Regions from separate parts of the Paenibacillus sp. LjRoot153 genome, predicted to be linked through region 1. Evidence: riboswitches for the same ligand, from Rfam matches in the RefSeq annotation. Region 1 holds a riboswitch; each other region holds the start of a gene.

Region 1 (10,761 bases):
GTCTTGAAGGTAAAGAGTACGTGGTAAATGACGGCGACGTTATGCATTTCCGTTTCAACGTTTAATTGATTATAAAAATAAGAAAGGAGTGATCCCCTATGTTGGATCGACTTCAGTCCATTGTGGACCGCTATGAAAAACTAAGCGAGTTATTGTGTGACCCGGATGTAACGAGTGATACGAAGAAACTAAGAGAGTATTCCAAAGAGCAATCTGATCTTCAGGAAGCTTACGATGCTTATAATGAGTATAAGAGCGTGAGTGAACAGCTAGCTGATGCGAAAGTGATGCAGAATGAGAAGCTGGATGATGAGATGCGCGAAATGGTCAAAATGGAGATCGAAGAGCTTAGCGAACAATCCGCTAAACTAGAAGAACATCTCCGCATCTTGATGATGCCGAAAGACCCTAATGATGACAAGAACGTCATCGTGGAAATTCGCGGCGCTGCAGGCGGCGATGAAGCTGCGCTGTTCGCAGGCGATCTCTACCGGATGTATACGCGTTATGCGGATGCGCAAGGTTGGAGAACGGAAATTTTGGATGCTTCCGTGAATGATTTGGGCGGATTTAAAGAAATTATTTTCATGATTACGGGTAAAGGTGCTTATAGTAAGCTCAAGTTTGAGAGCGGTGCGCACCGTGTTCAACGTATTCCAGTAACGGAATCCGGTGGACGGATCCACACCTCCACGTCGACGGTTGTTGTTATGCCAGAGGCAGAAGATGTGGAAGTCGTGATTCATGATGCCGATATTCGCGTCGATACGTTCTGTTCCAGTGGAGCGGGCGGTCAGTCCGTTAATACAACGAAATCCGCTGTGCGTGTAACTCACGTACCAACTGGTATCGTCGCAACGTGTCAGGATGGAAAATCGCAAAACTCCAATAAAGAGTCAGCGCTTCGCGTACTTCGTACGCGGATTTCAGATAAATTGCGTGAAGAAGAAGAAGCGAAATATGCGGGCGAGCGTAAAAGCAAAGTCGGAACGGGCGACCGTTCAGAGCGTATTCGTACTTACAACTTCCCGCAAAGCCGGATTACCGATCACCGTATCGGCTTGACGTTACACCGTCTAGAAACGGTATTAAACGGCGATATGGCGGAAATTGTGTCAGCATTAACGATTGCTGCACAATCCGATGCCTTAGAGGCGATGTAATGACGACTGCAAACATGAGTGTGAGAGAAGCCTTTGTGAAGGCTTCTTCTTTTTTAGCGGAGCAAGGCGTCGCAGAGGCTTCGTCTTGCACGGAACTGCTGCTGCAGCACCTCTTAGGCGGCTGCAGTCGGACCGAGCTGCTGTTCCGCTGGTGGCAGGAACAGATGCCGAAAGAGCTGGTCGCCACTTGGGACCAGCTAGTTGCAAGGAAGGCCGTGGGTGAACCGGTGCAGTACATCACCGGTGAGCAGGATTTCTTCGGCCTTCCGTTTGAAGTCGGGCCGGCCGTGCTGATCCCGCGGCCGGAGACCGAGCTGCTCGTGGAGGCGTTGCTCCACGAGGGCTCGCGTCTGTTTCCGCAAGGCGCTCCGCTGCTTGCGGATGTGGGCACCGGGAGTGGTATCATCCCGGTGACGATCGCACACGCGCGCCCTACATGGCGCGTGGCGGCCAGCGACATCTCCGCGGCAGCGCTGGAGATGGCCCGCAAGAATGCGCAGCGCCACGGGGTGGCTGAGCGTGTGGAGTGGCTCGAGGGCGACCTCCTCGAGCCTTATATTGAGCGCGGGCTCGCGCCGGATATATTGGTGTCGAACCCACCATACATCCCGGATGGCGACCTGCCGGCGCTAATGCCTGAGGTGCGGCTATTCGAGCCGCACACTGCTCTATTCGGCGGTGTCGAGGGACTCGACCTGTACCGCCGCATGATCTCGCAGCTGCACCGGCTACCACGAATCCCGACTGTGGTCGGGTTCGAGGTGGGCATCGGGCAGGCGGAGGCGGTTGCGGCGTTGTTGCGTGCCGCCGCGGAATGGACGGAGATCCGCTTCGTGCAGGATCTCCAGGGAATCGAACGCCACGTGGTCGCGATCCGCTCTCCCGAGTAGCCGATTCTCAGAGATCGTCTGCATCTTTCTACCAACTCTATCATTTTGCAAAAAATCATAGATTCATAGGTTTAGCCCCTCCCACTATTGTCCATACTGGCTAGTAGATGACGGGAAAGGGGCTACTCTCCATGGTTAAGAGAACGGAGCGCCACTCAGTTAATAGCCTATTATTCATTGTTTTTGCACTTATCCTTATGATTATGTGTTGGGAATCCAATCGTACGAACGCGGCGGTTATTTCGCCTACGATACCGGAAGAATCGATTCGTTTGCGTATTCTAGCAAATTCCGATTCTGCGCAGGACCAAGCTTTGAAACGCGAGATTCGCGATGCGATTATTGCCCGTATGACGGAGTGGGTTGTTGGACCACATTCCTTGGACGAGGCCAGAGCGGTCGTGAGTGCGCATTTGCCTGAATTCGATCAACTGGTTGGCGAGATGATTGCATCCCGCGGCTACAACTATCCGCATACAGTGGAGCTAGGTGTTGTCCCTTTTCCAACCAAAATGTACGGAAATGACGTCTACCCCGCTGGGGATTATGAAGCTTTGCGTGTTGTAATTGGTTCTGGTGAAGGACAAAATTGGTGGTGCGTCTTATTTCCACCGTTATGCTTTGTAGATTCGGTATCAGGTGAAGCGGTTGCTTCGGCTGCAGTTGTGGTGGCCAAAACGACGGACGAGAATGGCAAGGAAAAGCAGCCGGTTAAAGAAGATAAGGCTAAAGCTAATGTTAGTGAAACACCGTCTGCCAAGAAGAAAGACGAAGTTGCTAGCAAGGATAAAGCAGCTTCCACGGAGAAAGTTGCCAAGAAAGACGCTAAAGTTGAAGTTGTAGCAGCTTCGGTTTCCACATCCGAAGAGCCAGCTCAACCGAAAGTAAAGTTCTTCATTTGGGAAATGTTTAAGGCGATATTTTCGTGGTTTAGCTAACCGCTATACATACATTTATTTCATATAAGTAAGGATGAGAGTGATTGTGACAACCTACTGGAACGTGGATCAAGGGGAACAGAGCGCGACAGCGCAGTATATAACAGAGGCAGCGAACCTTCTGCAGCAAGGGGATACAGTTGCTTTTCCGACTGAAACGGTGTATGGACTTGGTGCGGATGCGACGAATACGGCAGCGGTAAAACAGATTTTCGCCGCGAAGGGGAGGCCCTCCGATAATCCTCTGATTGTGCATATAGCTGACGCGACGCAGCTCTCAGGCCTTGTTCAGCCAGATAGTCTCACAGCTCATCATCAGGTGCTTATGAAGGCTTTCTGGCCCGGACCTTTAACCATTGTGCTACCTGTACTTGCAGGTAGCCTTTCGCCGTTGGTTACAGCAGGACTGCAAACCGTCGGTATCCGTATACCTGATCATCCGGTGGCTCTACAGCTGCTGCGAGTAGCGGAGCTTCCGATAGCAGCACCAAGTGCGAATAGTTCGGGTAGACCGAGCCCGACGCTGGCATCGCATGTACGCGATGATTTGGATGGCAAAATTGGTGGAATTGTAGACGGTGGTGCAACGGGTGTCGGTGTAGAATCAACGGTTATTCAACTTATAGACGAAGAGTTATATGTGTTGCGACCAGGTGGTGTGACTGCGGAGCAGTTGCAGGCGGTTTTGCCAGACCTGCTTATTCATTTGGCTGAGCCAACTGAGGTAGAAGCTGCGGATACTCCTCGTGCGCCAGGTATGAAGTACACGCATTATGCACCGAAGGGCTATATGCACATCGTTCAAGGAGAAGACGATCTGGAAGTCTCAGCATGGATTCAGCGCGATATCGATGCCGCGAAGTCACGGGGAGAGTCGACGGGGATTCTCACTTTTAAAGAAAGAGTAGGCGGATACCGAGCGGATCTCGTTGTCGCATGCGGCTCCTTAGCACAACCAGAAACGATAGCTCGGGAGCTTTATGCCGCTCTACGGAATTTTGATCATAAAGGCATTAGCTATATTGTCGCAGAGGGCGTTCCAGATGCAGGGATTGGTAGCGCCATTATGAATCGACTGCTCAAAGCAGCGGGTCATGAGCGGGTCCGCCTCTAAAGTAGCATGATTCCCAGTTTGTCCGCATATCTTGAGAAAGAATCGTGGACAAGGGGGATCGTGCTATGCTCGCATCTGGGGTAGAAGTTGGGCAACTCATGACAATTGGAATAATGGCGATTGCTTTGGGCCTAGATGCTTTTTCGTTGGGAATTGGCATTGGGATGAAGGGCATTCGTCTGGTGGATATTTTGAAAATCAGCATTGTCATCGGTCTCTTTCACGTGCTCATGCCATTGATGGGGATGTTTATGGGGCAGTATGTCTCCCTCCTTCTGGGGAATGTCGCAACGGCGGCAGGGGGATGTTTACTTATTTTGCTTGGCGCACATATGGTATATAGCTCGATACGTGGGGAAGAGGCTACGGCATTCGATCATCGAACGTTATGGGGGCTTATCATTTTTGCCCTCAGTGTTAGTATAGATTCGTTCTCTGTGGGTGTTTCTCTCGGGATGTTTGCCACGGACATTGTGCTTACAGTACTTATCTTTGGTCTATTTGGCGGCTTGCTTTCGATAGCAGGTTTGCTGCTTGGCAGACGAGTTAGCGGTTGGATTGGGGAATATGGTGAGGCATTCGGTGGACTTATCCTGTTAGGGTTTGGGATCAAGTTTTTACTATGATACAATACGGGTAATTACGGACGGCGGTATAGTCGTTTATTTCAAAAATTTAGAATTTATAGGTTTCACACAAAATGTTGGCTAAATTTCTATATAAACGCATCCTCCTAAGAGGAGGGTGTAGTCGTTTATTTCGGGAGGATTTCATGTTGCGAATTCTATTTGTCTGTACAGGAAATACGTGCCGCAGTCCGTTAGCTGAAGGTTTGCTGCGTATGAGGGTGCATCAAGAGGGGCTTGCGGCGGAGGTTCGTTCGGCAGGTGTATCTGCGATGACGGGTGGTCCGATATCGAGAAACAGCCAGTCACTTCTTCATGAAGCGGGTTTCAAGGAATCTATCAGTTCGCTAGCGATTAGCACTGCGGATGTCGATTGGGCTGATCTGGTTTTGACGATGACGACGGGGCATAAACGTAAAGTGATTGGGCGCTTTCCTCATGCGGTCGAGAAGACGTATACGCTCAAAGAGTATGTAGAGGACGATGCTCGCATTCTGAAGGCTATAGAAGAGCGAGAGCAGCTTGCGACAGAGCTCCAGCTCAAACAAGCGCTATCTCAGACGGTATCTGTGGAAGAAAAAAGCCGCATGTATGCGCTGGAAAATGCGATTCCAGATTATGATATTTCAGATCCTTATGGCGGGTCACTAGCCGATTATCGTTATACAGCCGAGGAAATTAATCGGAGCTTGGATAAATTGGTGAAAAAATTACGCTAGCATTCCGAGGTTAAAGATGACGTTTGCTTTTTCCATAAAGGTCCTCGGTAGGATAGGTCAATAGAGCTTTACACATTGCTGGGAATGCGATAAAATACAAGTAACAAGCAAGACTCAATGTAACTGGCGACGAGTGGGAGTAACCACAATGGAGCATTGAGCTATACGGCCGGTCGCCTGGGCAAAAGAGCAACGCGCGTTTTTTAGCGTGTGCGCTCTTTTTTTCGTTTTTGGTGAGCTTTGGGATATAATAGGATGGTCGAATTCGAACAGTCAAAAAGGAGCGTTTTATTCATGAAAATTGCTTTAGGTGCAGATCATGCAGGCTATCGTTTGAAAGATGTTATCATTCCTTTTATTGAATCATTAGGTCATCAAGTGATCGATTTCGGATGCAGCTGCGGCGACTCCGTCGATTATCCGGATTATGCACTTCAGGTTTGCGAAAAAGTCGTTTCAGGAGACGCAGATAAAGGTATTCTACTTTGTGGAACTGGTATTGGGATGTCCATTGCTGCCAATAAAGTTCCGGGAATCCGCTGTGCACTTGTGCATGACCTTTTCTCCGCGAAGGCGACCCGTGAACATAATGATACGAATGTGCTAGCAATGGGTGAGCGAGTTGTTGGACCTGGCGTAGCAGAAGAAATCGTCAAAATTTGGTTGGAAACTGAGTTTTCGGAAGGTGTCCGCCATAAGAATCGAATCAACAAAGTGCAGAGCATCGAAGATCGTTTCACGGTTCACCCCTAGAAATGAGGTTGCGCAATGACAGATTCTATGTATGATCCTATCGCAGAAGCTTTGGAAGCGAATCTGCGTGAGCTGGTTACTGTTGGTAGCCTGCGTCCCGGCCATATCTTGGTGATCGGTACGAGCACGAGTGAAATTCTCGGACATCGAATTGGAACATCGGGTACGTTGGGTGCAGCAAAGCCGATTTTCGAGACGGTTGCGCGTATTTGCAGCGAGTTCGGGCTGCATGCCGCGTATCAGTGCTGCGAGCATTTGAATCGTGCGCTGGTCGTAGAAGAAGAGCTGCTGGGGTTAATTCCACAGCTTGAGGCGGTTTCTGTGATTCCCGTGCCGAAGGCCGGGGGTTCGATGGCTTCCTATGCGTACAGGCACTTCGTGAAGCCGGTCGTTGTCGAAACGATTCAGGCGCATGCGGGCATTGATATTGGCTCAACGCTGATTGGGATGCATCTGCGCAGAGTTGCTGTTCCTGTAAGGCCGCCGGTTCGCCATATTGGCCAGGCTTATGTCACGATGGCTTTCGCAAGGCCGAAGCTCATCGGTGGTACAAGAGCTGTATATTCCGCGGATTTGGCGGATCAACTTTATCAACAAGCTGCACCTGATGCAGATTGCTAATTTATTTTAACTATCATCTTTAGGAGGAATTCCATATGACAAACTTTTTGAGCAAGCAAGATCCGAAAATCGTAGAAGCGATGAACCTTGAGCTAGGCCGTCAACGCGACAAAATTGAGCTAATTGCTTCCGAGAACATCGTGAGCCAAGCGGTTCTTGAAGCTATGGGTACTGTACTTACGAACAAATATGCAGAAGGCTACCCAGGCAAAAGATACTATGGTGGCTGTGAGTACGTAGACATCGTGGAAGACATCGCTCGTGACCGCGCGAAAGAGCTTTTCGGTGCTGAGCACGCGAACGTTCAACCGCATTCCGGTGCGCAAGCGAACATGGCAGTTTACTTGGCTGCGCTAAACCCTGGTGACACGGTTCTGGGTATGAACCTTGCGCATGGTGGTCACTTAACACACGGTAGCCCTGTTAATGCTTCCGGTATCCTTTACAACTTCGTCGCTTACGGCGTAAGCGAAAAAGATTTCCGCATCGACTATGACGATGTTCGCAAAGCAGCTTTCAAACATAAGCCTCGCATGTTAGTTGCTGGCGCAAGTGCTTACCCGCGTACAATTGATTTCGAAGCATTGGCTTCGATCGCTAACGATGTAGGCGCATTGTTCTTCGTTGATATGGCGCATATCGCTGGATTAGTTGCAGCTGGCTTGCACCCGAACCCAGTGCCACACGCACATTTCGTAACAACTACAACACACAAAACGCTTCGTGGTCCTCGCGGCGGTATGATTCTTACGAAGAAAGCTTGGGCTGCAGCGATTGATAAAGCCGTATTCCCTGGTTCCCAAGGTGGACCTTTGATGCACACGATCGCAGCGAAAGCTGTTTCCTTTGGTGAAGCTCTTCAACCAGATTTCAAAGTGTACGGTCAAAACGTCATCAACAATGCTCAAGCATTGGCGACTGCTCTTACAGCTGAAGGTATCAACCTTGTTTCCGGCGGTACGGACAATCACTTGATGTTGGTTGACTTGCGTAACCTGAACATTTCCGGTAAAGACGCAGAGCACGTTTTGGATGAGATCGGTATTACAGCGAACAAAAACGCAATTCCTTTCGATCCAACTAGCCCGTTCGTAACAAGCGGTATCCGTTTGGGTACACCGGCTGTTACTTCCCGTGGTATGGACGAAGAAGCGATGAAAACAATCGCGAAAGTTATCGGTCTTACTTTGAAAAATCCGAAAGACGAAGCTACGCTGGAGAAAGCTCGTGGCATGGTATCCGATCTAACGGCACAATTCCCACTTTATCCAGGTTTGACTTACTAATAGCTACTTTTATAGGGCCAGCTCATAGGAGCTGGTCTTTTTTTTATTTCCGTCCAACCCCATAGGCTACTTCAACCTTCCACCCAACCCCTAAACTAGCTCCTGCCGCCTCGCTATCTCTACCTCTACCTTCCTTAGTCCGTCCCCTCAAGCTAGCTTCCGTTGCTGCCTTACGCCTACCTCCATCCCTACCCCTAAACTAGCTTTCCCGACCGCCGTCCCATACCCCATCCCTGCCGCCCCGCAATCTAACTGGATTTTCTCCATTTATTCACGAAAACACATCTGAATCGAGCAAATTAGCTGTAGTTTATACATCTAAACATGTATTACATGGGGACGCATGGACCGGACATCTCCGATCTGGAAAGTGCCGTGGATGAGGTAACATGGTGGGCGTACCGCAATCTTCAACGTATCGGCGTGGCTGTGGCTGACCATCCTACAGGTCCATGGACCCGTGGGACGTCGCCCGTGATCGATGTCTCCCCAGGAGAGTGGGATGGTCTCATGACGAGCAACCCTACGGTGTGCGAGACCGTAGACGGCCGTATCCTGATAATGTACAAAGGTGTGGCCGAGGGTCATCCGCCGAAGGGCGGGGCGGTTAACGCAGGCGTTGCCTTTGCCGATCATTCGTTGGGCACTTTCCGAAGCAGTCAGGCCCAACTGGAGTGTGCGGCTCACGAGGGTTTTTTGTCATGATTTTATATCAGGAGGAAAACCATGCATATTGTTCGGTTCTACAGCAGATAAGTTGGATAACATATGATATAATGGACGAGGTTTGCCTGACCTATAAGCTTAATTAGGAGGAACATATGGGTAAAGTACATATTTGCGATCATCCGCTTATCCAGCATAAGCTTACTTATATTCGGGATGAGAACACGACAACGAAGGATTTCAGAGCGCTTGTCGATGAAGTTGCTACATTAATGGTGTATGAAATTACAAGAGATCTGCCACTACAGCAAGTACAGGTGAAAACGCCGGTTACAACAGCGGATTGCCAAGTCATTTCGGGTAGAATGTTAGGTTTGATTCCTATTTTACGAGCTGGACTTGGGATGGTTGACGGTGTGTTAAAGCTCATGCCAGCTGCAAAAGTAGGCCATGTCGGCCTCTATCGCGATCCGGATACACTTCAACCTGTGGAGTACTATGTGAAGTTGCCTACCGATGTATTGGAGCGGGATTTACTCGTTATTGATCCAATGCTCGCTACAGGCGGATCTGCTAACGCAGCCATTGAAGTGCTGAAACGCAGAGGCTGTACACGTATCAAGCTAATGTGTCTCATTGCAGCACCTGAGGGCGTAGCTTCCGTACAAAAAGAACATCCAGATGTAGATATCTACGTCGCTGCGGTTGATGATCATTTGAATGATCATGGCTACATTGTGCCAGGTCTCGGGGATGCTGGGGATCGTCTGTACGGCACGGATTAATTTTTTTGAACAAAAGTAAAGCTTACGAAGTCAGTTTTCCTGTAAGAAAACTAGCTAATGCTTACGAAATCAGTTTTCTTTAACAGAAAACGTTAAAGTCAACGCTTACGAAGATAGCTTTCCTACGGAAAGCTTTAAGGGGAGAAGAAACCGATGAAACGTTTAAAAGTGATTACGATCTTCGGAACAAGACCTGAAGCTATCAAAATGGCTCCGCTCATTCTCGAGTTGGAGAAGCATCCTGAGCAGATTGAGTCTCTGGTATGCGTAACCGCACAGCATCGTCAGATGTTGGACCAAGTGCTCGATATTTTCAAAATCACACCGGATTTTGATCTTAATGTCATGAAGGATCGCCAAACATTGAATGAGATTACCATGCGTGTGCTGCAAGGCTTGGAACCTGTATTCCAAGAGGCGAAGCCAGATCTGATTCTTGTACATGGGGATACACTAACAACGTTCCTGGCAAGCTATGCGGCATTCATGCAGCAGATCCAAGTGGGTCACGTGGAAGCGGGTCTTCGTACGTGGAACAAATTGTCTCCATATCCAGAGGAAATGAACCGACAATTAACGGGCGTTATCGCTGATCTTCATTTCGCGCCGACACAACAATCCGCAGATAACCTGCGCAAAGAGAATAAATCAGAGTCCCAAATTTATGTGACGGGCAATACGGCTATCGATGTGTTCAAGTACACCGTGCAGGAGAATTTCGAGCACCCCATTCTTGAATGGGCGGCGGGCCGCAAGTTGATCTTGATGACAGCACATCGCCGGGAAGCACAAGGGGAACCGCATCGTCAAATTTTCCGTGCTGTGAAACGTATCGCCGATGAATTCGAGGACATTGCAATTGTTTATCCGGTGCATCCGAATCCGGTGGTTGTGGAGCCTGCCAATGAAATTCTTGGTAATCATCCACGAATCAAACTGATTGATCCGCTTGACGTCTTCGAACTCCATAATTTCTATCCACATACGTATATGATTCTCACAGACTCTGGTGGTCTTCAAGAAGAGGCGCCGACCTTCGGAGTTCCTGCTCTCGTACTGCGTGACACAACAGAGCGTCCAGAAGGCATTCAAGCCGGGACTTTGGAGCTAGTTGGAACGGATGAAGAAGCGGTGTACGAGCGTGCTCGCGCGTTGTTAACGGATGCCAATTTGTACAATAAAATGAGCCAAGCTGCGAAC
Region 2 (10,761 bases), 4.5 Mb from region 1:
GCCATCGCAGGCTTAGCTAAAGGAAGCATTAGTTGAAGAAATATGCGATAATGACCGGCTCCATCCATGAAGGCTGATTCTGAAATTTCGGATGGAATCCGAATGAAAAATTGTCTCATTAAAAATACACCGAAAATTGATATCATACCAGGCAAAATAAGTGCCCAAAGTGTATTATAAATGCCCACCCATTCAAACATGATAAATTTGGGAACGAACAATACCTGAGGTGGAATCATCATCATAGACAAGTAGATTAGAAACAATGTATCTCTACCTTTGAACGTAATTCTGGCAAAGCTATAAGCTGCCAATGACGAAAGTAAAGTTGCACCAATTGTACAAACAACCGCTACTTTTATTGAGTTCATATAGTACGTAGCAAAGCCCATGCTGCCAGTCCAAACTCGGATATGATGCTCCATATTAAAATGGGAAGGAATCCAGCGGATGGGATATTCAAATACTTCAGCTGGCGATTTAAAAGACGTACTGATCATCCAGATGAATGGCATAATCATGGCCAAGCCGAGGATAAACATGATAAGTGTCGTTCCTGCTTTTATAAGGGTTGAGAGCGGAAATCGCCTCTTGGTTCGAGCTTTTACACCTGCCCTAATGTCTGATTGCACAGTAGCCATAGAGGTTACCTCCTACTCAATTATTCTAATAATGAACCCATTTCTTTTGACCAAACCATTGGACGAATGTAATCGCCGCAATAATTAAGAACAATACCCAAGATATCGTGGATGCGTAGCCCATCTCATAGTAGCCAAACGCATTTTTATAGACGAATAGAGACAATATTGTTGTACTATTACCAGGACCACCTTGTGTAATCGCTTGAATCAAACCAAACGATTTGATGGTCATAATTAAGCCGGTAATGAGAAGTAAGAACGTCGTCGGACTGACGATTGGGAAAATGATAGACTTGATTTTTACCCATCCGCTCGCGCCATCCACTTTAGCAGCTTCAAGCAGCTCGGGAGATATTTCCTGTAAGGCTGCCAAATAAATAATCATATTATAGCCGAGCATGAACCAGATCCAGATGATATCAATGGCCATCATGGACGTTCCCGTTGTAGACAACCAACCCGGTGGATTTGAAACACCTACAGCTCTTAATAGTTGATTAATCGGGCCTTCCGAAGGTTGAAACAGCAGCATCCATACGAAAGCAACAGCCACGCCACTCGTAATGTAGGGTAGGAAATACATGGCACGCAGCAATCCTTTGGCATACACATGCTTATTCAATACAAGTGCTACAAGAAACGCAAGCATGATGGAAATAGGTACCGATAATAGATACCATCCCGTATTTCGGAGTGAAACGTAGAATAGATCATCATGGATGAGACGCTTGAAATTATCAATGCCCACGAAATGATAATTGGGATTGGCGAATTGATAATTCGTGAAAATGAGACCGAAAGAGAATATCGCCGGTACAATAAAAAAGAGGATAACGCCCAGCATGTTAGGTGCAATAAATAAATAGCCGGTGAAACTTTGTCTGGCAATCCAGTTTTTCTTCACATCCGATAACCTCCCTTAGTATACATACAGGGGAACCAGCCGAAGCCAATCCCCCTGCTTTCCTAATTATTTCGTTGTTTTCATATATTCAGTATGGCGTTTAACCATTGCAGCTAATGTCGCCCCAGTATCTTGCTTGCCTAAGAAAAACTTCTCATATTCCTCCCTGCGTAGGTCCATAACTTGTTGAGGCAGGTTACGCGTAAACGTAGGAGTCTTGTTCTCAAAGAGTACAAATTTCAAAGAAGGAATGTCATAAGTACTTTCGTTTTCACCTAATAGAAGCTTTAGAGCATCCTCAACATTCGCATCCTTGGAAGATGGAATCCGTCCGCCGGACGCAAGAGGCAGTAATCCACCGTCTGCATACCATTTCAGGAATTTCCATGCTGCATCTTTATTAGCCGTCTTCGCATTGATCGAAACGAAATCTCCTAACCCACCACGGCCAATACTATTTTGCTCATTACTATCTAGTCTAGGAACAGGCGCGAAAGCGATTTTGAACGTCCTTGGATTATCTTTCATGTTATTTGAATTCCGGAAAATCCATGAACCCGCGTTCAGCATTGCGCTCTCACCTTTAAGAAACATCGTTTCTACAGGCATCTTGGTTGTCAGCTGTTCGCCAAGCATTGGTGTACTTTTGTCCTTCATCATGGTATTCAACGTATCTAACCAAGTGCCAACCAATGGATTGTCAAGATTTGAGCTGCCATCTTTCTTCGTATAACCGTCATGGGTCAATGCGGCATCTAAGGAATCTGGGAATGATTCTAAATGCTGGACAAGTCCAAAGCGCTTATCAGCCTTCAATTTCGTGGCATAATCCTGCATATCCTTCCATGTCCAGGACGTAGGCACTTTGAGTCCAGCCTGATCGAGCATCTCTTTGTTAAACCATACGAAGAACGTGCTCTTTACAGTTGGGATTCCGTAATACTTACCATTAACTTGCCAATCCTTTGTCGTCGAGCCCATCTTCTGCTCAATGTTATAATCGGTATTGCTGCTTAAGTCCAACGCTACGCCAGCATCCACACGCTTCTTCAATGCTGTACCTGTATAGTTCACGAATAAATCAACACTTTGACCTGTGAGCAAGGCTGTATCTAACTTCAGATTACCTGCATCGTCATTTACATAGCGTTCGTACTCCACTTGAATGTCTGGGTTTTTCGCATTCCAATTGTCGACCACCGCTTGAGGACCGGATTCTGGCGGAACGCCTCCCCACATTTTCAGCTTAACGACCTTACCAGGTGCTGCTGTTGCACTAGGACTAGAAGTAGTACTAGCGCTGCTGGAGGTTGAGTCACCAGATGTATTACCGCATGCTGTAAGACCTAAAGTAAGAGCTAGTGCACCAAGCATCATTGTGTTCTTTCTCTTTGTCATTTGGATTGACCTCCTGCAATTGATTACTTACAGTACCTACTTTATCACCCATTACGAATGCTAATAAGAAACAGAATCCATGATTCCATAGAACAAAAGTCACATATGTCGAAAAATCACGAAAAATGTTTATGTTCGGTTTCTGAAGCTTGCAGGTGTCCCGCCAGTGAAACGTTTAAAAATCTTAATGAAATAATTATCATTCGCAAATCCTACACGTTCACCTATTTCACTAATCGTTCGATCCGTTTCGCGCAGCAATCTTTGGGCATGTTCAATTCGAATCTGATGCAAATATTGAATGATGCTTAATCCCAGCTTCTTCTTAAATAGACCGCTAACATATTTATCATCCATGCAAACCAACTTGGCTAATATGTCTAAGGTAATCTCTTCCGCATAGTGTTCATGCAAATAGGAGATGATTTTGTTGATCTCCGGATGATCCGATATAGGAATGCGCGAAGCGCTCAAGTGTTTGAAATGCGCTTCTAGACGAGCCAAGAACGCCGATTTAAGACGAAGATGGTCGGGAGCGAGTAATGCTGCTTCTTCCTCCATGACGAGCTGAGATATTCTCGCGCACAATTGGACAATTCTCGCGGCTGCTTGCTTCACTTGCTGCTGCGGAGCATTGTGAACTTCGAATTCCCCCCATAGATCACTCACAGCTCCAACAACGGCATCCCATCTTAGCTGTTCCAAGTTGTGCCAGATTTCATGCTCCAACCCCCACGTATCAGCAGTTTCACTCAGAGGAGAGCCAACAGAATTGCATAGTCTCGCACTGAATGTGGGATTGTACCACTCCGCATTCAATGCTACAAGGACGCTCTGCCATGCTTCCATAAGCTGTGCAGATGGGTTTAATTCTGTATAGATCAGGCTATAGGGTAAGGGATGCTCCATAGACATGCTGAACTGTGAAGAGGCTGGTAGCCACATGAATAGGTAGCTAACACCTTCGATGGTCAGCGAATGCCAAACAGCTTCGGACGCCACATCATTTTCCATCAAGTTAAGTGCCAAGAAGTCATCCAATGTGTATGCTGAACGTCCGTGTTGTACCGCGACGATGCTCAAATCACGTCCATGAACACCAGGAACCGCCACCTCGCTTCCCTTAACTTCCGAAGATTCTGATCCCCCTATCAATACTTTCCAAAGCCTGCGATACACCGCTTCAGCTTCTCGGATTTCGGTATTTCTACGCTCGATAAGCTCTCTTTCTACCTTGCTCATCGTCTCTGCTAATGTCGCTTGATCCATGTAGAGCTTGAGCATATAACTCGTAGCTCCGAACTCCAGCGCTTGCTGAACGTTCTCGAAATCACTCATAACCGTCAACATGACGAATCGACTTGAGAAGCCTTCCCTCCGCGCTTGTTTCAACAAGTCCACACCATTCATCAGCGGCATCACAATATCTGTAATGACAACGTCAGGTTGGCATTCCCGGATTTTATCCATCGCCTCCAAGCCATTACCTGCTTCTCCAATGATAATGAAGCCCATTTCCTTCCAAGGCATCGTTTCTTTCACTTTTCTTCGAACGAAAACCTCATCCTCAACGAGTAGTACGGTCCACATGGTGATCATTTCCTTTCTGATAGGGTGTGGACATCAGGAGCGGAAGCTGGATACGAACCATACAACCGTGTGATACCGGAATGAATTCAAGACTCGCTTCTTTTTTGAACAAGAGAGCTAATCGCTCTCTCAAATTTTGTAAGGCGATGCCGTTATGATCCTCTTTGGACAAACCTTCGCTATATTCAAGACCGACGCCATTATCGACCACCTCAAGGATAAGTTGAGCATCTTTCGTATAAACATGGATCGAGATGTGCCCTTTCTCTTGTATTTGTGAAATTCCGTGATAAATCGCATTTTCAACGATCGGTTGAAGGCTAAGTTTCGGAACTAGTGCGTATTTCAAGTCATCGGTATACACATAGTCAACTTGAAATTGCTGATCATATCGGAATTGTTGGATATAGACATATCCTCGTACAAGCTCTAGCTCTTGTTCCAAGTGGATGAGATCTACATCGAGCTTCAATCCCGCTTCTGTCAATCTGCCAAGCGATACACAAATCTTCGGAATAGCGTTGTCCCCTCGTTCTAATGCCAACCAGCGAATCGTGTTCAAGGTATTCAACAAGAAATGGGGGTTCATCTGCGAAAGCAGCATTTGGAATCGACTGGCTTCCTTCTGCCGTTCCTCAACTTTTAAGCGCTGTACAAGGCCGTTCATATCCACAATCATTTGATTAAATGCTTGTACAATTGGCTGGATGTCACCGCCGTATTTTTGATCAGGAAGCCGTACTTTCAGCTCTTTACGAACGACATCGAGCATTTTAGCTTGAATAAGCCGAAGTGGACGCGTGACCGCGGATGCGATGAGAAACGTGATAATCATGAAGGCGATTGTGAAAAAAATAAGTGTGCCCATATAAGCGTTCTGTATAGATCGAAGCTCTGCAAAGAGAACATTGGATGGCACAGTTTTGATTAAATACGCATGGAAAGATGGAACAACCGTATAGTTAATAAACGTACTCCCTTGTATGAAAAAGCCATTACTGGAACCGTCTGAAAGCAAACGATCGATGATCGGTGCCTCCAAAGGCATAGGCGACTTATCTACGCCAGAATGTACGATCTCGTTTCCTTTTTGATCAATCAAATAATACTGATCGGATGTTGGACTTCCGTTAGTAGCTGATTTAAACCAGCTTTCGTAGTCCACCGCTATGTGGATAATCGCTCGAATGGTGCTATCTGCGTCCCTTATAGGCGTAGAAATAGCAACAAGCTGCGGGCTTTTATTAACATCAAACAGCACTTCATTGCTTTCCAACTGCCATTGGTACGGTGCTGAGGCAGATAGCGCGCTTTTAAACCAAGGTTTTGCCTGTATCGCTTCATAATTTAAGCGCTGCGCTGGCGGGAAAGAGGTATACACATTACCGAGTAAATCAACAATTGTGTAGAAAACAGGTGGGCTGGAGATGAACAGACTATTCGTTACCGAGCGAAAACGTTCTTCAATTTTGCGTTGATTCATAATTTGATCGACAACTTCCGGCTGCTTTAGAACCGCAATAACGGATGAATCCTGCTCGAACATCGTAATAGTCTTGAAAGTTGTAGCAAGCAGACTTTCAAGCGATTCATTCATTTTGTTCATTTGTACAAGGCTTTGTTCACTCGTTTTCCGTTGTAAATTGAGCTTCACTTTTTGAAAATTATAAATATCCAAGACGGAGAATGGCAGAAGAATAAGTACGATGAAAGCCAGAAAAAGACGATATTTTAAGGTTAGAGATGAAAACCAGTTTAATATTGGCAAGTGAATATCCCTCGTTTCAGCGGTTCAGTGTAAATATTTTCTTAGTCTATCATAATGGGATAAGGAAAGAGAACAAACCGGAGGAAGCCGTGAGATACACGCCCTCTTGGTTCCTACGGTTCCCTGCATCATTAATTTCTATCAGTTAATATTCAAGCCGTTCAGACATCACTTCTTGCCCTCTCATTCTAAGAACTTCCTATCAGCCGTACAAGGAACAAAATCCGTTATTTCATAGAACAATTTATTGTTTTTTTTGCGAATGGATCGATTCGAGTCATTTCGTCCATATAACAAACAAAAGCTGCCCTCAAATAGATAACTCTACTTGTCGGACAGCTTTATTAGATACTCGGTTACACAAATTATTCAATTTCACGCTCATATAAATTTGCACTCCAGCCGCGGCCATCGTATCTACCTCGATGAATGAAACCCAGGCTGCGATAATAATCATTCAGTGTTGGGTTATCTGCCATGCAATCTAGACGCAGCCAAGCTTTACCCTTGTTCTTTATGTAATCTGCTGCCCAAGCTAGTAACCTACTACCGAATCTTTCTCCCTTATATTTTCGCGTGACGACTAATCGGTGTACATAACCTGCATCATCATGAAATAAATCTCCCCAAATTTCTTCATATTCCCAGTGTATGGAAAAACAGCCAACAAGCTCTCCATTCAGTTTTGCTATAAATACGTCATTTTCATAAATAAATGACTCCAAATAAGCCCTCGTAAATGAATCTTCACGCCACTGTGTAAAACCCTTTGAAGATTGAATCCATTCGGCCGCTTCTATATATAATTTCTGCATGGCTTCCAAATCTGTTATCCGAGCTTTTCTTATCAGCAATAACTCACAATTTTTATCTAAATTGTCCATTCGCGGTTCCACTATCTCATCTTTCTGCCAATGATACTCCATCTTTGCAGTTGTTGCGAGAGCTCTTTCTTCGCCAAACAGCCTAGCAACGACATATAGCGCAGCATCGAATCCTGCGGTAACCCCTGCGGACATCACGATCTTGCCATTGTCAACATATCGAACGTCCTCAACGATCAAAGCGCTTTGTGGCGCAATCTCGCGTAATAAATCAAACGCATTCCGATTAGTCGTAATCTGCAATCCATCCAGTAAATTGGCTTTTGCTAAAAAGAGAGCACCTGTGCAAACAGATAAAACGATTTCCGCACTAGCAGCAGTTTGGCTAATCCATGATGTAGTCGTTGCGTTGTTCATTTCAGTGCGCGAACCTACACCACCAGGTACAATCAAAATGTCCGGCACCGGACAATCATCTAAGCTGTATTTGGGCTGAATCGTAAGGCCGCTGACTGTATTCACAGGTCTTTGCTTTTCCCCCACCGTGTAGACATTGAAATCTTTCCCCCAATTACTCGACACGGCGAATACATCGAACGGACCTGCAATATCTAACAGATCTACCTTTTCATACATGAGGACTGCCACATTCCTAACTCGTTCCATTACAATCTCCTCCTCAAAATAAAAAAAGCATTTGATCCATTGATCAAATACTTTGCCCAGGCGAACGGCTGTTATGGAATACGTGCTCCCCCGTAGTGATCTACGTTTCGCCAGTTACACATACCAAATATTACCTTCATTATATTCGGGAGAATCACTGGAAATCAAGTGGAAATTCTTTATTTACACTTCTTTACGTTTAGATTAATTGCTTAAATAAATAAACGGCAGTCCCCCACATGATTAGCGCCGAAACTTTATTGAGATACGTCATAAATCTGTTAGATTTATCTAATTTCCCAACCTGTCTCCCCATGACGGCAAGAGCAAAGAACCAAATCCATGACACAAGTATACAAGCAATTGCAAATACCCATTTTTCTTTCCCAACATAGTGGATAGAACTTGTTCCAATGACTCCGATCGTATCCAAAATGGCATGAGGATTTAAGAGTGAAACCGATGCAGCAAACGCTATTTGCTTCTTAGGAGATAGTGCTTTCTCTTCCGTTGACGTAGTGGCAGGTTTACTTTTCCACGTAACAATCCCCATATACATAAGAAACAGTATGCCTAGTAAAAAAAGCACGAACTTAATAGCAGGTATAGTAACGATAACGACGGATATGCCTAAAATAGCCAAAGTAATAAGTGCCGTGTCACATAATGATGCTATCAGAACGACAGGTAATGCCCTTACTAGACGTGGCTGTGTGACCCCTTGATTAAAAACAAATACATTTTGAACACCTAGCGGCAAGATGAGACCTGCTGATAAAAGAATTCCTTGAAGAATGGCAGTTAGCATGATGTATTTCTCCTATCTACAAATCGTAAACCTAAATAAATAAAAAACGTTGATGAGTTTATGTTCCATGCTATTCGCAACGATTCACATGCTCGCTAAGCACCTCATCAATCGCGCGTCGCGAGATGGCGGCAAGCCCAGGGTTCTTGTCTATGTAATAAGCATAAGCAATCAATCCGAAAGAAAGCGCCCAGCCGCGGCCTCTCACCCACGTTGCTTCATCGACCGATAGTAAGGTGCGGAAATCCTCTCGACTCTCGGCTGTAAGGAATGTCCATGCAACCATGAGGTCACAGGCAGGATCACCTATGCCTAACGTACCAAAGTCAATCACAGCGCTTAGCCTTCCCTTATCAATAAGAAGATTCCCCGGATGTAAATCTCCATGAATCCAAACGCCTTGTCCTTGCCATGCGGGAGCATGAAGTGCCAAATCCCATGCAGCCTCTGCTATTTCCGTATCGATGATAGGATTCAAGGTTGCGATTGCATCTCGAACTGCCGAATCTCGCATAGCCAGAGGTTCACCCCTGCCAGAATTGTGAGAACCTGGAGCAGGGCCACCTGTAGGATCGATTGACTGCATGGCGTAGATGAATTGTGCAAGAGCTGTTGCCGCTTGGTAATAGCTGGCTAGTTGCCCAACTGTCGCATTCTCGCCATCCAGCCAACGATACACAGACCAGAACCATGGATAGTCTTCCGTAGGAACGCCCTGTGCTAGGGGCACTGGGATGGATACCGGTATCTTCTGGGCTAGCATCGGCAGCCAACGCTGCTCTTTTTCCACTTGACCAATGGCCCATTCCGCTCGAGGTAACCGAACCGCCATCTCTTCCCCAAGCCGATATATGGCATTGTCTGTTCCAGCCGAATCCACAGGCCGTAGACTCAGCTCTGCCCATTGTGGAAATTGGGAAGTGATCAGATGCTGCACGAGTTGTAAGTCAATAATTATCTCTTTCGATTGGCTCATTTGCACACTTCCTTAGGCATCATTCAAGATTGAATTAATTGTCTCTACAACTAACTATCCAAGACGACTTTTGTCACAAATTTCTCATTACCAAAATCATATCCTGCAAACCAAATTTTCACCTGCTTGCCAACTGTTATTTCGGAGAATTGTGCTGGGACGCTTTCTTTTCTTAGTTGCGCAAACGGAAGAAGTCTATGTTTCACACCATCGATTTCAATGATACGCTCCACATTAACCCCTTCGCCAGTTGTAACTAATCCTGTGACCTTACCGCTTGCATCACCGGCGCCATTGCCTAGTGCGATGATTTCGAGGCGAAGTCCCGTTGTTTGCCAGGGTAACTCGTCAGCATCAAGCCTTCTGCCCACACTCTAACGGTAGATCCAATCTGAACCTCAATCGGTTGCAGCTTCTTCCCTTCATACTCAATTCTTGCATCGTCAGACATGCTATACCACGCAGCATCAGGCATTTTCTTATCTTGACCAATGAATTTATCGGATGATACGACTAGAAAACTTCTCTTTTCATTAATTGCAGTAATTTTACCAGTCATTCCAGATTGCTCATCAATCGTATAGACGGATATATTCAGTGGAAACTCGGCACCGATCGCCTCATAGATGGATTGTCTAAGCTTTGTCTTCTCAGTCTCCGAGAGTGTTTGGGCATGTTCGCCTACACGGCGCACCTCCAGAAAGGCTTCTTGATCATTGCTATAGGAGGATTGAGGCTTAACTTGGTGTCTTTCAAAAAGCGTCTCTAATGTAACTAACTGATTTGCATATTTTTGTAAATCTTCTTTTGATACAGACTTCGTCTTTTTAGGTGTCTCCTGGAGCTGAGCAGCTCCTTCGTAATGATCTACTACCTTTCGATCACCGCAACCCACAATCAGGACACAAATAAATAACGTACATGGAACCATCGGAAACCAATATCGCTTTGTCCACATGAAAAAAACCCCTTCTTTCACGTGATAATAGTCAATTCCAGTCGTATGTATTAGACGATCTTTCCCGTAGAAATGTTTCTATTTCAAACACTTCTTTGGTAAAATGATCATGACTAGCCATCACATCGGTAAAATCGATAAGGAGTGTTTCTATGGCATACGAAGCAAAAACGAAAGAAACGGATAGCAGTGTCCTTGAGTTTATTGAAAATGTGGAAAGTATTA
Region 3 (10,761 bases), 4.5 Mb from region 1:
GTTACTAAGAAAGCTACGCCTCCCCATACTGGTGTGCCTAACCGTAGAAACGTGTATGGAACTTTCAAATCAGCAAGTGAAGGCATATACAATGGAATGGTTGCGTTAAAACCTGGTGACTGTACAACAGCACCTGTTGTAGTTAACGTTGTCAGCGTATACGGATAGATCGCAAATCCAAAGTAAATGCCAAAACTGACTACAATTGTTATCAAAACTTCAACGAACAGCACCAAAACAATCAAATGAACAAAGGCCATCTTTACCTCCTTAGATAAACAGATTCCATCCTGCGAGATCAAACCTTCCATTATTTGACTCATTTGGTGAGTAATTGTTTCGACATCAGGAACGATCAAATAAAAAAAGAAGCTGCCACAAGGCGAGCTCCTCTCCGATTATCTATAATCTTCATTACAGTTCGGATTCACTCGTGTTCCCATTCCGAATCTCGCGCTATATTTATAAATCCCAATTGCTCCATATCTTTAAGAAAATCAGGCTTCCGCTCAATCATACACATGCTAACATTTAGTAATCGCAACTTCTTCAGCTTCATGAGCTCGATTGGCAACTCATGAATTGATGTATATTGTATCGTTAACTGTTCCAGCTTCTCTAGCTCTCCAATTTCAGCTGGTATCACGTTTAGATGGATCTCCTCCTTTGGCTTTATCTGAAATCCCGGAGTTGGTCGATCATAGCTTCCGCATTGGATGCAAAGTACTCTTAGGTTCTTCAACTTAGCTATGGATGCTGGAATATACGCCAAATCAGCTGTTTGGATTGTCAAGCTATCAAGCTTACTTAACTCGAACAGCCCCTCAGGTAAGTGGAAAAGATCTTGTTCAAAAATTACCAGTTCCCGCAGCTCTGTAAGCTCCCGGATTCTCTCCGGCAACTCTTTTAATTGATGACGACTAATATAAAGCCAATCTGTTTTATGCTTAATGGCATCATCTAATAGTCGATCAAAGTCTGAATGAGCCTCTACTTTTAGAAAAAGTCCAGTAATTTGATCCATCAGTGCCACGGCTTCTTCTTCCGTTACATCCATCCCATACTCATGTTCATGTACGATCGAGTAAAGGAAATCTCCTCCACCTTCTTTCAAGAAACACAAGTCTTCCGGAAGTTTAGGGAATATCCAATCCGACAACTGATTTGCCATCTGCTTCAGAATTTTCCCACTTTCATCACAACATTTATATAAATAATAAGTTCCTGCGGTATAAAAAGCATGACTGCGATAAGATTTTTTAATTTGGATAACATCTTCGATATTCTCGCCTTGGATGATAATTGTCTTCTCCAAGTAAGGCTCCAACGCTTCTAATGCGCTTGTGTATAGCTTCTCCTCCCCATCTGCAAGATGCCATAATCTTTCGCTAAGTACAAAACATTCCGAGTTTCGTATCGCTAAATCAATGACTTGCTCGTAAGCTTCTCCTTTGGGATCTGTATACATTCTCATTATGTGAATCTCCATTCTAAATCGTTTGTTATAACGTCTTTACAAGCAATGATTGTGACTAGTCACTAATTAAACAACCGAGATATTAAGATTGTAATCGTAGGACCAATTACCACGAACCCCAACAATATGGCAACAAACTTCATCGGCGTCGACAACCCTTTTGACGTATGTAATTGATCCAGTTTTTCGTTTATTCTCTTCAACTCATCCAGTATTTCTTTACTTAATTCATCAGACATGCTCAATTGTACACACCTTCCATCAAAAAAATTAAAACCCACTCCGCATATTTTACCATAATTAGGAAGGACGGTGTTGGTGGCTTTTGGAGGGCTTGCACTCTAATTAAATTCTATCAACTGGAAAACATACAGCTATTTATGCAAAATTCCCTCAAAAACTCGATTTAACTGTAGATAATCCATCTATTCACCAAACTTCATCAGGCCAATTTAAATAGGGTAAGCATCGCTCACCCCAAGACCACAAACATATAAATTCTCACGTGTTAAAAAAGAGACCCCCAGCTTTGCGTTGAGGGTCTTCGTTCACTTAATCCCATACTGCCTTTTAAATGCCACAATCTCATCAACAGCTTGACAATACCCGCCTGATTCTTGGAAAGATTCCCTTATTTTTGCAACAGCAGTAAAGAAAGCTGTGTCGCTTAACACCTGATCTACGGCTTCCCGTAGTTGAGCAGGAGTTAAACTTTGCATTTGCAATGTAATGCCTGCTCCGATACTGTCGACTTGCTCAGCAATGATCGGCTGATCTGCGCTTTGTGGGATTACAATAAGCGGAACCCCGTAATAGAGTGCTTCATGAACACTATTCATCCCACCATGTGTTATAAATAATTTCGTGTAGGGCAGCAATTCTGTTTGTGGAACATAGGGTTTCACGGTAAAGTTAGGTGGAATTTCGCCTAAATCAGATAGGTGGACGTTATTCCCAATTGACATTACAATGGCTTGTTCTGTGCTCCCCAATGCCTCCATACAAAGTTTATAGAAATTAATGGATCGGTTAAACACGGTCCCCAATGAAATGTAAATATGTTTTCTTTCCTGGATTGCTGTAAACTCGTTGCTTTCTAGGCTTAATCGTGTTGAGATCGATGGCCCTACGAATTTATAAGTCTGGTCGAATGATTCTCCATTCGGTTGAAACTCCCTTGTGGTATAGACGATTGTAAGCGGTGCTGGATTACACCATACTTCGTATGGAGAATGAATCTCTACATCATATTTTTCCTTCACCATCATCGTCAGGTTTTGAAATTGATCATAGATAGGTTTAACAATTTCTGTAGGAACGTCAATTGAAAATTGTTCCAACTCTCGATCAATGGATTCTTTTGACTGCGCAAAAGACGTACAAGAATTAATTGCAGGAAGTTGAAGCAGCTGAGCAAGTAAACGTCCACAACCAAACATGGAATCATGGATGATATAATCAAATTGTTCCTCTTTAATCTGTTCAAGCACGCTTGGGATAACGATATCTGCGGTTAGTAGAAGACCATTGATTCTCTCCAGCATATGGTCTCTTCCACCTGAGATAAAGGCTTTTATAAATTGTTGGTCGTCAAAAGTTCGTACTGTAGCTCCCGTCTTTTCGATACGTTCCCTGAAAGCTTCTATGCAAAAGTACACAACCTCTTCGCCACGGGAAATCAGCTCTTGCACGACTCCAATAGTGGGATTAATATGTCCCTCAGATCCACCATTCATAAATAAAACGCGCGCCATTTCTACCTCTCCTTATGCTAAACGAACAACTCACTCTTCATAACCGTTACTGCTTGTCCTGACATTAAAACTCTGTTTTCATGCAAACTTATTTTTAAAATACCGCCTCTTGCGGATGCCTGATACGCATACATATCCGTTTTATTTAATTTCTTACCCCAATATGGTGCAAGACCACAATGAGATGAGCCAGTTACGGGATCTTCATTCACGCCTACGGCTGGGAAAAAGCATCTCGAAACAAAGTCAAAGTCTTTTGAGCGGCTTGTCACATTGATTCCCCTTGTTGGAATAGTCTGCAATAAAGAGAAATTAGGACTTAGTCTCTTAATGATGTCTTCAGATTCAACTTCAATGAAATAATCGAATCTATTTCGTCCAACAAATAAAGGATCAATATTTAGTGCACCAATTAATTCGGAAGGATATTCACATTCGTTCACAGGTTCTGCCGGAAAATTAAGTTGAATCCAAGCATCAAGCTTTATTGCTGTTAATAGTCCACTTTTGGTAAAGAAACTTGCTTGTTGGTTCTGTAATAACATCCCTGTTTCCCACAACATGTGCGCGCTTGCCAATGTCGCATGTCCACACAAATCCACCTCAGAACTTGGTGTAAACCATCTAAGTGAATACCCGCCTTGCTGAGGAAACATAAAAGCTGTTTCAGAAAGATTCATTTCTGAAGCAATTCGCTGCATCAACTCTTCATCAAGTGGTTCTGCAGTTAAACACACAGCAGCAGGATTTCCATTGAATACTTTATCCGTGAATGCATCCACTACATAGATTATCAAAGTCAAAATAATCCCTCCTATTTTCTTCTATAATTTTAAAATCTGATCTACATTCATGTTAAACGCTGTTCTGCAAAGCCCATCCGACACATGGAATACTGAAAACTCGATTGCTGAATTTTATCAGATAAATCCCACAAATTTGTAAGAAGCCTGACTTCGATATTCCTTTTAAAAAGCTCACCGAATAGATCGTTTATTTCAAATTGATGGATGGGAACTTGTGCTTTCTCACTCACATAGTAACCCGCTCCAATATCATGCAGGTAGAAATCTGACATATTAAATTCATAGATATATAACGTTGTATTCTTCATGATTTCAAACCATTTATGCTCAATCGCCACAACGTGATCCATTGAATTTGAAGACAAATAGTACTTTTTATCTTCCTCCGTGGTTGCCGCATTGGCATGAAAAGTAACTCTCGGACAATTCCGAGGCGTTAGGAAATTGGGGAAACATTTCTCATTAATCGCCCACACCAATCCTTTGTTTGGGTCCAGATCTTTCCTTGAAGGTCGTCTAGGATTGAAAATAGAAATATCTTTTTCTTCGCTAACATGAAATAATTTCATCCCGCTCCCCCTTTTCGACCTCAACTAAGCTAACTTTTCTGCTGCATCTACAGTGTGCTTTAACAAAGTAGCTATCGTGACGGGCCCTACACCTGCAGGAACAGGGGTAATCGCTGATGCTTTATCCTTACAGGCCTCATAATCAACATCCCCTATGTTGCCTTCGTTATACCCCGCATCCAACACGACGGCTCCTGATTTAATCCAATCCCCCTGCACAAATTTCGGTTTACCAACTGCCGCTACAACAATATCCGCTAACCTTACCATCTCTTCTAAATTCGCAGTCTTCGAATGGCACATCGTTACGGTCGCATTCCGATTGAGTAACATCATGGAAACGGGCTTCCCGAGAATAGGACTTCGTCCAATGACAACAGCGTGCTTGCCTTCTATTGAAATCTGATAATAGTCCATAATAGCAAGAATCGCAGCAGGAGTACAGGAAGGGAAATCAGCTAAGCCGAAGGCATTTTGAGCAAATCCAAGCGTAGTTACGCCATCCACATCTTTCTCGATACGAATCGCTTCAAATGCAGTCCTTTCATCAATATGATGAGGCACAGGGTGTTGTAACAATATCCCATGTACACTAGGGTCTGCATTCAGCTTATTAATCTCAGCAACCAATTCTTCCGTCGTTGTTTGTTCAGGAAGTTCTATACGAATAGAACGGATCCCCAATCGCTTGCACGCATTCCCTTTCATTTTCACATATGTGGCTGAAGAAGGATCTCCACCGACTAATATCGTTGCCAAACAAGGAATGATCTCCTTTAATGCTAATTCATTAACCCTACGTTTCAAGGCCTCTTTCATGTCTGTTGCCACTCGATTACCATCCAAGATTACGGTTTCCGCGGTCATCTTATCATTCCTCTCAAGTTAGGATCAAACATAAAGAGGTAAGGGGATTTCCCCTTACCTCTTGCCCAGGCGTACGGCCTTTATCGATGTGCTCCCTCATGGTTCCCCATGCTCCGCCAGTCACACAACGTTTATTCATCCTTCTATTTTAGCAATGAATACCATTTATTTCAATTCCTTTGCACGAAAATCATTATAAGGTAGCAGGAGACATAAAGAATGAATACCACATATTCGTCATGAAAACATCAAGAACTACGAAGTAGAACATTTCAAGTCCAACATTTCGTTCGGATAAACCCTTTCTCCATAAGCGGGTTATGAAATAAGATATAAGGGCAAACAGAAGTAGTAAGAACAAGCTAGCCCAAACCGATTGTAAGAAATCCGGCATCACTTGCAGAGCAATCTGTTTACGGTAATCGCCAATAAACAATGCTTTGACAATCAGATACATCGCCATAGATATCCCAAAGTGCCGCATGGCATGCTCGTCATAGTGATATTGCCAAAATACACTGATAACGATTAAATAAAGGCCAGGCAAAAGAATCCATTTTAAGCTAATCAGGGCAGTGAGAACGCCAATCCCCCAGAACAACGGCAAATTCCCAGCTGCTTGTTGCAAGTCCTCTGCACGAAGGCTGTTCATTCGCTCCTGATAAGGAAGCTGATCTGTGGCGTAGTAAACGCGAAACGTCTCGGCATTCACAGCATCCAGCCATATGGCAATTGAACTCCCGTTATACGAGGCGAAAGTCGGATATACGGCAAAACCACCGAATTGGCTGATCCTCGAAGAATCCACCACTTTTCCATCCTTAAAGCCAATCTTGTACACCTCTTGACTCGATTGGCGCCTATTTTTCTCATACACCGATGAAACCACCAGAGTTACTTCGCCAGAAGACGCCTTCATAAACATAGGATGCAAAATCGTATCGGAATCGATCCCCTTCGCGACAGGAAGGTTTAAGACCTCATCTTGTATCTTATCCGGTTGATTCGCGGGGAAAGTGAGCTTATGTAAGGAGCTTTTACCTGATTTGCGTGAACTCGTTGTGTACGCGGTGATAAATGAAGAACCATCTACGGCTAGCGTCATTTCATCCAAACTGCTCGTTGCATTATCTAAGTCCTTAAGCTTCATCTGCGAAAGCGGAATCCAGGTTGTATTCCCAAGCTTCGCGTAGTGAAAGGATTCGTTGCCATCTTTACTGACCGCATAAACAAGCGAGATGCTGCCAGCAGACGTATCCCATACACCTTGTATTTGCTTCACATTCACAATATCAAGTTTAGTCCAGGTAAGGTTAGCATTCGGATGAAATTCGCTGACATAAAGCGATGAATCATTGTACGCTAGCAGAACGTTTTCCCCATTTGGCCCCACGACCGTTTGCACATGACCTATCTCGTTCGCAATGAGTGCGTTCTTCAAACTCCATGAATCACTCTTCCACTCACTCGCATACAGTTTATTGCTGTCCCCGATCCATATAATATGATCCATATCCAACATCTTAAAGGCATGGAAACTGCCCGCATCTGGTATAGGACGGCTCTCAGTACGATGACGTCCCTCTTCATCAATCGTGACGAATTCAAGTGTTTTCCCTGCTCGATATGTAAAACTACCATTGGCAATCATTTGCACAGGTTCACCATAGGCAGCCAACTGTGGTAATTCCGTTGCTCGGCCAAATGGTTCTGGAAATGGCTTCACATTTTCATTCGCCAGCATGAACGTTTGAATTAAAGCGATAATGACTATTATTGCTAGGAAAGGCACATACGTAAGCAGCTTCCATCTTGCTTTCTTCACTTCTTAATCCCTCCAAAACTCACTTAAAAATAGATAATGATGCACATATTAATTTTCCATTGTTCAATAAATACTCATGACAATGATATCATTGATTCCATTATGCTTCACTAAAAAAAATAGAGCGATGCCATCATTTTTATTCATCATGGACCGCTCATTATTGGCCAACTCGGATCTCAATCCGCTACTTCAAAAATAGAATCCACGATAATCGGCAGGTTATCTCTAACTGAAACAGCTCCGAAGACCGATCTAGCGTGCTTCCCCTTTTCGCCGAATACATCCAACATCAGATCCGAACATCCATTTAGCACCAAATGATGCTCCTCAAATTCAGGAACAGCATTCACGAACCCTTGGAGTTTGACAACTTGTTTAACATGCTCCAGAGAACCTAATGCAGATTGCAGAACAGCAAGAATCTCGATACCAGTTAATCTAGCAAAGTGATAACCCTCTTGCGTTGTGTATTCCTTTCCCAATTTCCCTTTTGGACTGTCGGACGGGCCCTTGCCTGACACATACAAAAGTCCGTTCACTTTCACATAATTCGTATATTTCGCCGCTGGTTCACTTGCCGTAGGTAGTAGGATCCCTAATGCCTCTAATCTTTGTGCAATGGTTTGTTCAGTCATAGATATATCCTCCCAAATGCATCTATTCTTCTGACCACTTCACGGCCCAGAGCTCATGCTTTTTATTTGATATTCACCGTTTACTGCTTGAAGTGTAACATAGCGCACACAGTTTGTGATCCATCCATCCTCGGCTCTTTCACCGCCTCCAGCAAGAATGAATTCCAGGGAAGCCGGCAATATGTCATAGGTGACAATATAGTAGGTATCCTGCTCATTTTTTAAAATCTGAATTTCATCATGAATCTTATAATTTAAAATTCGTTTGCTTACAGAGACGGAAGCAGCCTCGTCCTTTTCTAATTCAGTACCAAACAGCTTCTTAACGATTGGCTTCAAGTCATCCTGTTGCTGAATGCTCACTTCGTTACTCAGATCATGATGTACAGCATAGGCAGAGCATCCAGTCATACAACTAACACAACTAAGTAAGATTAGCATTATCAACCATCTCATAGCATCGCCTCGTCTAATGAATTTTTCGTAGTTTTTATACAACAAACTAGGTTTACATATAACCCAGTTTTTAACATCTTACTTCAATAGACGATGGCAATACAAATAAGTTGCAATCATCCTCCTATTATTTACAAGCATTCATCGTATTCCTTAAAATGACAGGCCCCAACTTACCAGTTTTTGTATTCGATAATCGAACTTCCATCGTACTATTCGTTATATCAGCTGTTATATCATCGATTCTTCCTGCCCAAGTCGGACTGCCTTCTTCAGGTGTTGGGAACAGCTTGAAACGCCAGCTTATTTCATTTGGAATAAAAGTAAATCCTTCATAACCATCATAATCTCCCGCTGTAGAGGGCACAGGTAAATGATTCGCATGGATGCTTACACTTGTACGGGGAAAGCTTGGTGTGAGCTTCACTTTATAAACGAGCGCTGCGCCTTTGGCATTCGCATTGTCAGTAGTTACAGGTTCAAGAACAGCACTACATGGCATAGATACATCAGCTTTGACTTGCACGGGGCTAATCATGGCACTCCCCACAATCAACACAACCAACATCATTTTCTTCATAGAATCCCTCCGAAACATGTTTTGTGGTTATTTTTCCCATTTCCTCAATTCCTATGACATGTAATAAAAAGCCACCTCGCGGCGGCTAAAATACGTATACTGAAGCTATCGTTGAATAATTTGCTCGCGCTTAGGTCCAACAGAAACCGTTGAAATCTTCACGCCGATTGTGGATTCGACGAATTGAATGTAGGTCTTTGCCTCTTCTGGAAGGTCTTCCATGCGTTTAATCTGAGAGATATCACATTTCCAACCTGGCATTCGTGACCATACAGGTTTAGCCGAATCCATCAACGCAGTAACTGGAAAGCGATCAACAATTGTACCATCCGCTAATTCATAGCCGACACAAACAGGAATTTCATCCAAGTAGCCTAACACGTCGAGATTTGTTAAAACGACACTTGTCGCTCCCTGGATCATACAGCCATACTTGGTTGCAACTACATCGAACCACCCCATGCGTCTAGGACGCTTCGTGTTTACGCCATATTCACCGGCATCGCCTCCGCGACGACGTAATTCCTCCGCTTCGCTCCCCCCCAATTCAGTAACGAAGGGGCCTGCTCCTACACAGCTCGAATAGGCTTTGACAATGGCGATGACCTGTGAGATTGATCTGGCTGGTAGTCCTGCCCCCACTGATGCAAAGCCAGCCAGGGTCGATGACGACGTTGAATACGGATAAATCCCATGGTCCGGGTCACGTAAAGCACCTAGCTGTCCTTCCACCAATATGAGATCTCCATTTTCATTGGCATTTTGAAGCAGAGTTGTTGTGTCACACACATAAGGAGCTATTCGTTCAGCTTGGCGCAACAGCTGTTCCAATAGTTCATCTGACTGGATGGCTGCACGACCATAGAGATGTTTAAGTAACACATTTTTCGCTGTAAGCATATGCTCGAGTCGTTCCTTTAACCGAGTATCATTAAATAAATCGGCAACTTGAATGCCGAGCTTAGCATATTTGTCCGCGTAAAATGGCGCAATCCCGCGCTTCGTTGATCCATAACTGCGAGCGCTAAGCCGCTCTTCTTCGAGTTCGTCGAAGAGTCGATGTACGGACAATACAACTTGTGCCCGCTCAGAGATGAACAACTTCGGCGTAGGTACGCCTCTTGCTGCAAGTTCCTCCAATTCGCTTAGCACGATATCGATGTCGAGTGCCGTTCCCGGCCCTATCACATTCGTAACATGTGAATAAAACACACCTGAAGGCAGCATGCGCAACGCAAATTTGCCGTAATCATTAATGATCGTATGACCCGCATTACTTCCTCCTTGGTATCGAACAACATAAGATGATTGTGCCGCTAAGACATCCGTCATCTTCCCCTTACCTTCGTCTCCCCAATTCGCGCCAACTATCGCAGTTACAGTCAAATCTAACGCCTCCTAAACTTGTTTTGCCTGACAAAGCTTATTATAATTGCCTTAACGTCATTAGAATAATTGATATAAGTTATACCATATATAAAGTGAGGTAATGTTTGTGGATGTTAATCTGGAGTGGTACCGCGTCTTTTATTGGACAACCCATACGGGAAGTTTATCGAAAGCGGCCGAAGTGCTGCATATCACACAACCCGCAGTGAGTCATACGATTAAGCAATTGGAAGCAGCGCTCGGTGGACAACTCTTCTTTCGTACGGCCAAAGGAGTCACATTAACGGTTGAAGGTGAAGTGTTATTTCGTTATGTCGAGCAGGCATTTAGCTTTATGAAAATAGGCGAAAAAGCCATCGCTGACATGCATAGCTTACATAGCGGGGAGATCAATATTGGG

Evidence for each region. Region 1 has a riboswitch for ZMP and ZTP ahead of rpiB (ribose 5-phosphate isomerase B). Riboswitches for the same ligand answer to the same signal wherever they lie in the genome.
Region 2: linked by a shared signal. The riboswitch ahead of ACSQ8P_RS19330 (GNAT family N-acetyltransferase) and the one ahead of rpiB (ribose 5-phosphate isomerase B) in region 1 are both predicted to bind ZMP and ZTP.
Region 3: linked by a shared signal. The riboswitch ahead of ACSQ8P_RS19625 (bifunctional 5,10-methylenetetrahydrofolate dehydrogenase/5,10-methenyltetrahydrofolate cyclohydrolase) and the one ahead of rpiB (ribose 5-phosphate isomerase B) in region 1 are both predicted to bind ZMP and ZTP.

The regions. Positions count from the first base shown of each region.
Region 1 is NZ_CAXUQH020000001.1:29,463-40,223, forward strand. It holds gene ychF (redox-regulated ATPase YchF) at 1-65, shown strand, start outside; gene prfA (peptide chain release factor 1) at 99-1,163, shown strand; gene prmC (peptide chain release factor N(5)-glutamine methyltransferase) at 1,163-2,053, shown strand; gene spoIIR (stage II sporulation protein R) at 2,185-2,991, shown strand; gene ACSQ8P_RS00160 (L-threonylcarbamoyladenylate synthase) at 3,038-4,105, shown strand; gene ACSQ8P_RS00165 (manganese efflux pump MntP) at 4,171-4,731, shown strand; gene ACSQ8P_RS00170 (low molecular weight protein arginine phosphatase) at 4,878-5,450, shown strand; ZMP/ZTP riboswitch at 5,560-5,640, shown strand; gene rpiB (ribose 5-phosphate isomerase B) at 5,745-6,203, shown strand; gene ACSQ8P_RS00180 (TIGR01440 family protein) at 6,219-6,824, shown strand; gene glyA (serine hydroxymethyltransferase) at 6,860-8,110, shown strand; gene upp (uracil phosphoribosyltransferase) at 8,932-9,561, shown strand; gene wecB (non-hydrolyzing UDP-N-acetylglucosamine 2-epimerase) at 9,715-10,761, shown strand, end outside.
Region 2 is NZ_CAXUQH020000001.1:4,513,305-4,524,065, forward strand. It holds gene ACSQ8P_RS19305 (carbohydrate ABC transporter permease) at 1-542, opposite strand, end outside; gene ACSQ8P_RS19310 (carbohydrate ABC transporter permease) at 667-1,548, opposite strand; gene ACSQ8P_RS19315 (ABC transporter substrate-binding protein) at 1,615-2,946, opposite strand; gene ACSQ8P_RS19320 (helix-turn-helix domain-containing protein) at 3,076-4,536, opposite strand; gene ACSQ8P_RS19325 (cache domain-containing sensor histidine kinase) at 4,514-6,304, opposite strand; gene ACSQ8P_RS19330 (GNAT family N-acetyltransferase) at 6,670-7,794, opposite strand; ZMP/ZTP riboswitch at 7,842-7,922, opposite strand; gene ACSQ8P_RS19335 (LysE/ArgO family amino acid transporter) at 7,994-8,602, opposite strand; gene ACSQ8P_RS19340 (aminoglycoside phosphotransferase family protein) at 8,673-9,578, opposite strand; gene ACSQ8P_RS19345 (hypothetical protein) at 9,629-9,949, opposite strand; gene ACSQ8P_RS19350 (hypothetical protein) at 9,877-10,536, opposite strand; gene ACSQ8P_RS19355 (DUF1801 domain-containing protein) at 10,689-10,761, shown strand, end outside.
Region 3 is NZ_CAXUQH020000001.1:4,578,373-4,589,133, forward strand. It holds gene ACSQ8P_RS19595 (hypothetical protein) at 1-260, opposite strand, end outside; gene ACSQ8P_RS19600 (leucine-rich repeat domain-containing protein) at 428-1,474, opposite strand; gene ACSQ8P_RS19605 (hypothetical protein) at 1,540-1,716, opposite strand; gene ACSQ8P_RS19610 (macrolide family glycosyltransferase) at 2,026-3,231, opposite strand; gene ACSQ8P_RS19615 (PhzF family phenazine biosynthesis protein) at 3,249-4,034, opposite strand; gene ACSQ8P_RS19620 (DUF6886 family protein) at 4,082-4,606, opposite strand; gene ACSQ8P_RS19625 (bifunctional 5,10-methylenetetrahydrofolate dehydrogenase/5,10-methenyltetrahydrofolate cyclohydrolase) at 4,631-5,473, opposite strand; ZMP/ZTP riboswitch at 5,530-5,607, opposite strand; gene ACSQ8P_RS19630 (hypothetical protein) at 5,667-7,298, opposite strand; gene ACSQ8P_RS19635 (RidA family protein) at 7,478-7,936, opposite strand; gene ACSQ8P_RS19640 (hypothetical protein) at 7,976-8,392, opposite strand; gene ACSQ8P_RS19645 (hypothetical protein) at 8,520-8,972, opposite strand; gene ACSQ8P_RS19650 (adenylosuccinate synthase) at 9,078-10,358, opposite strand; gene ACSQ8P_RS19655 (LysR family transcriptional regulator) at 10,468-10,761, shown strand, end outside.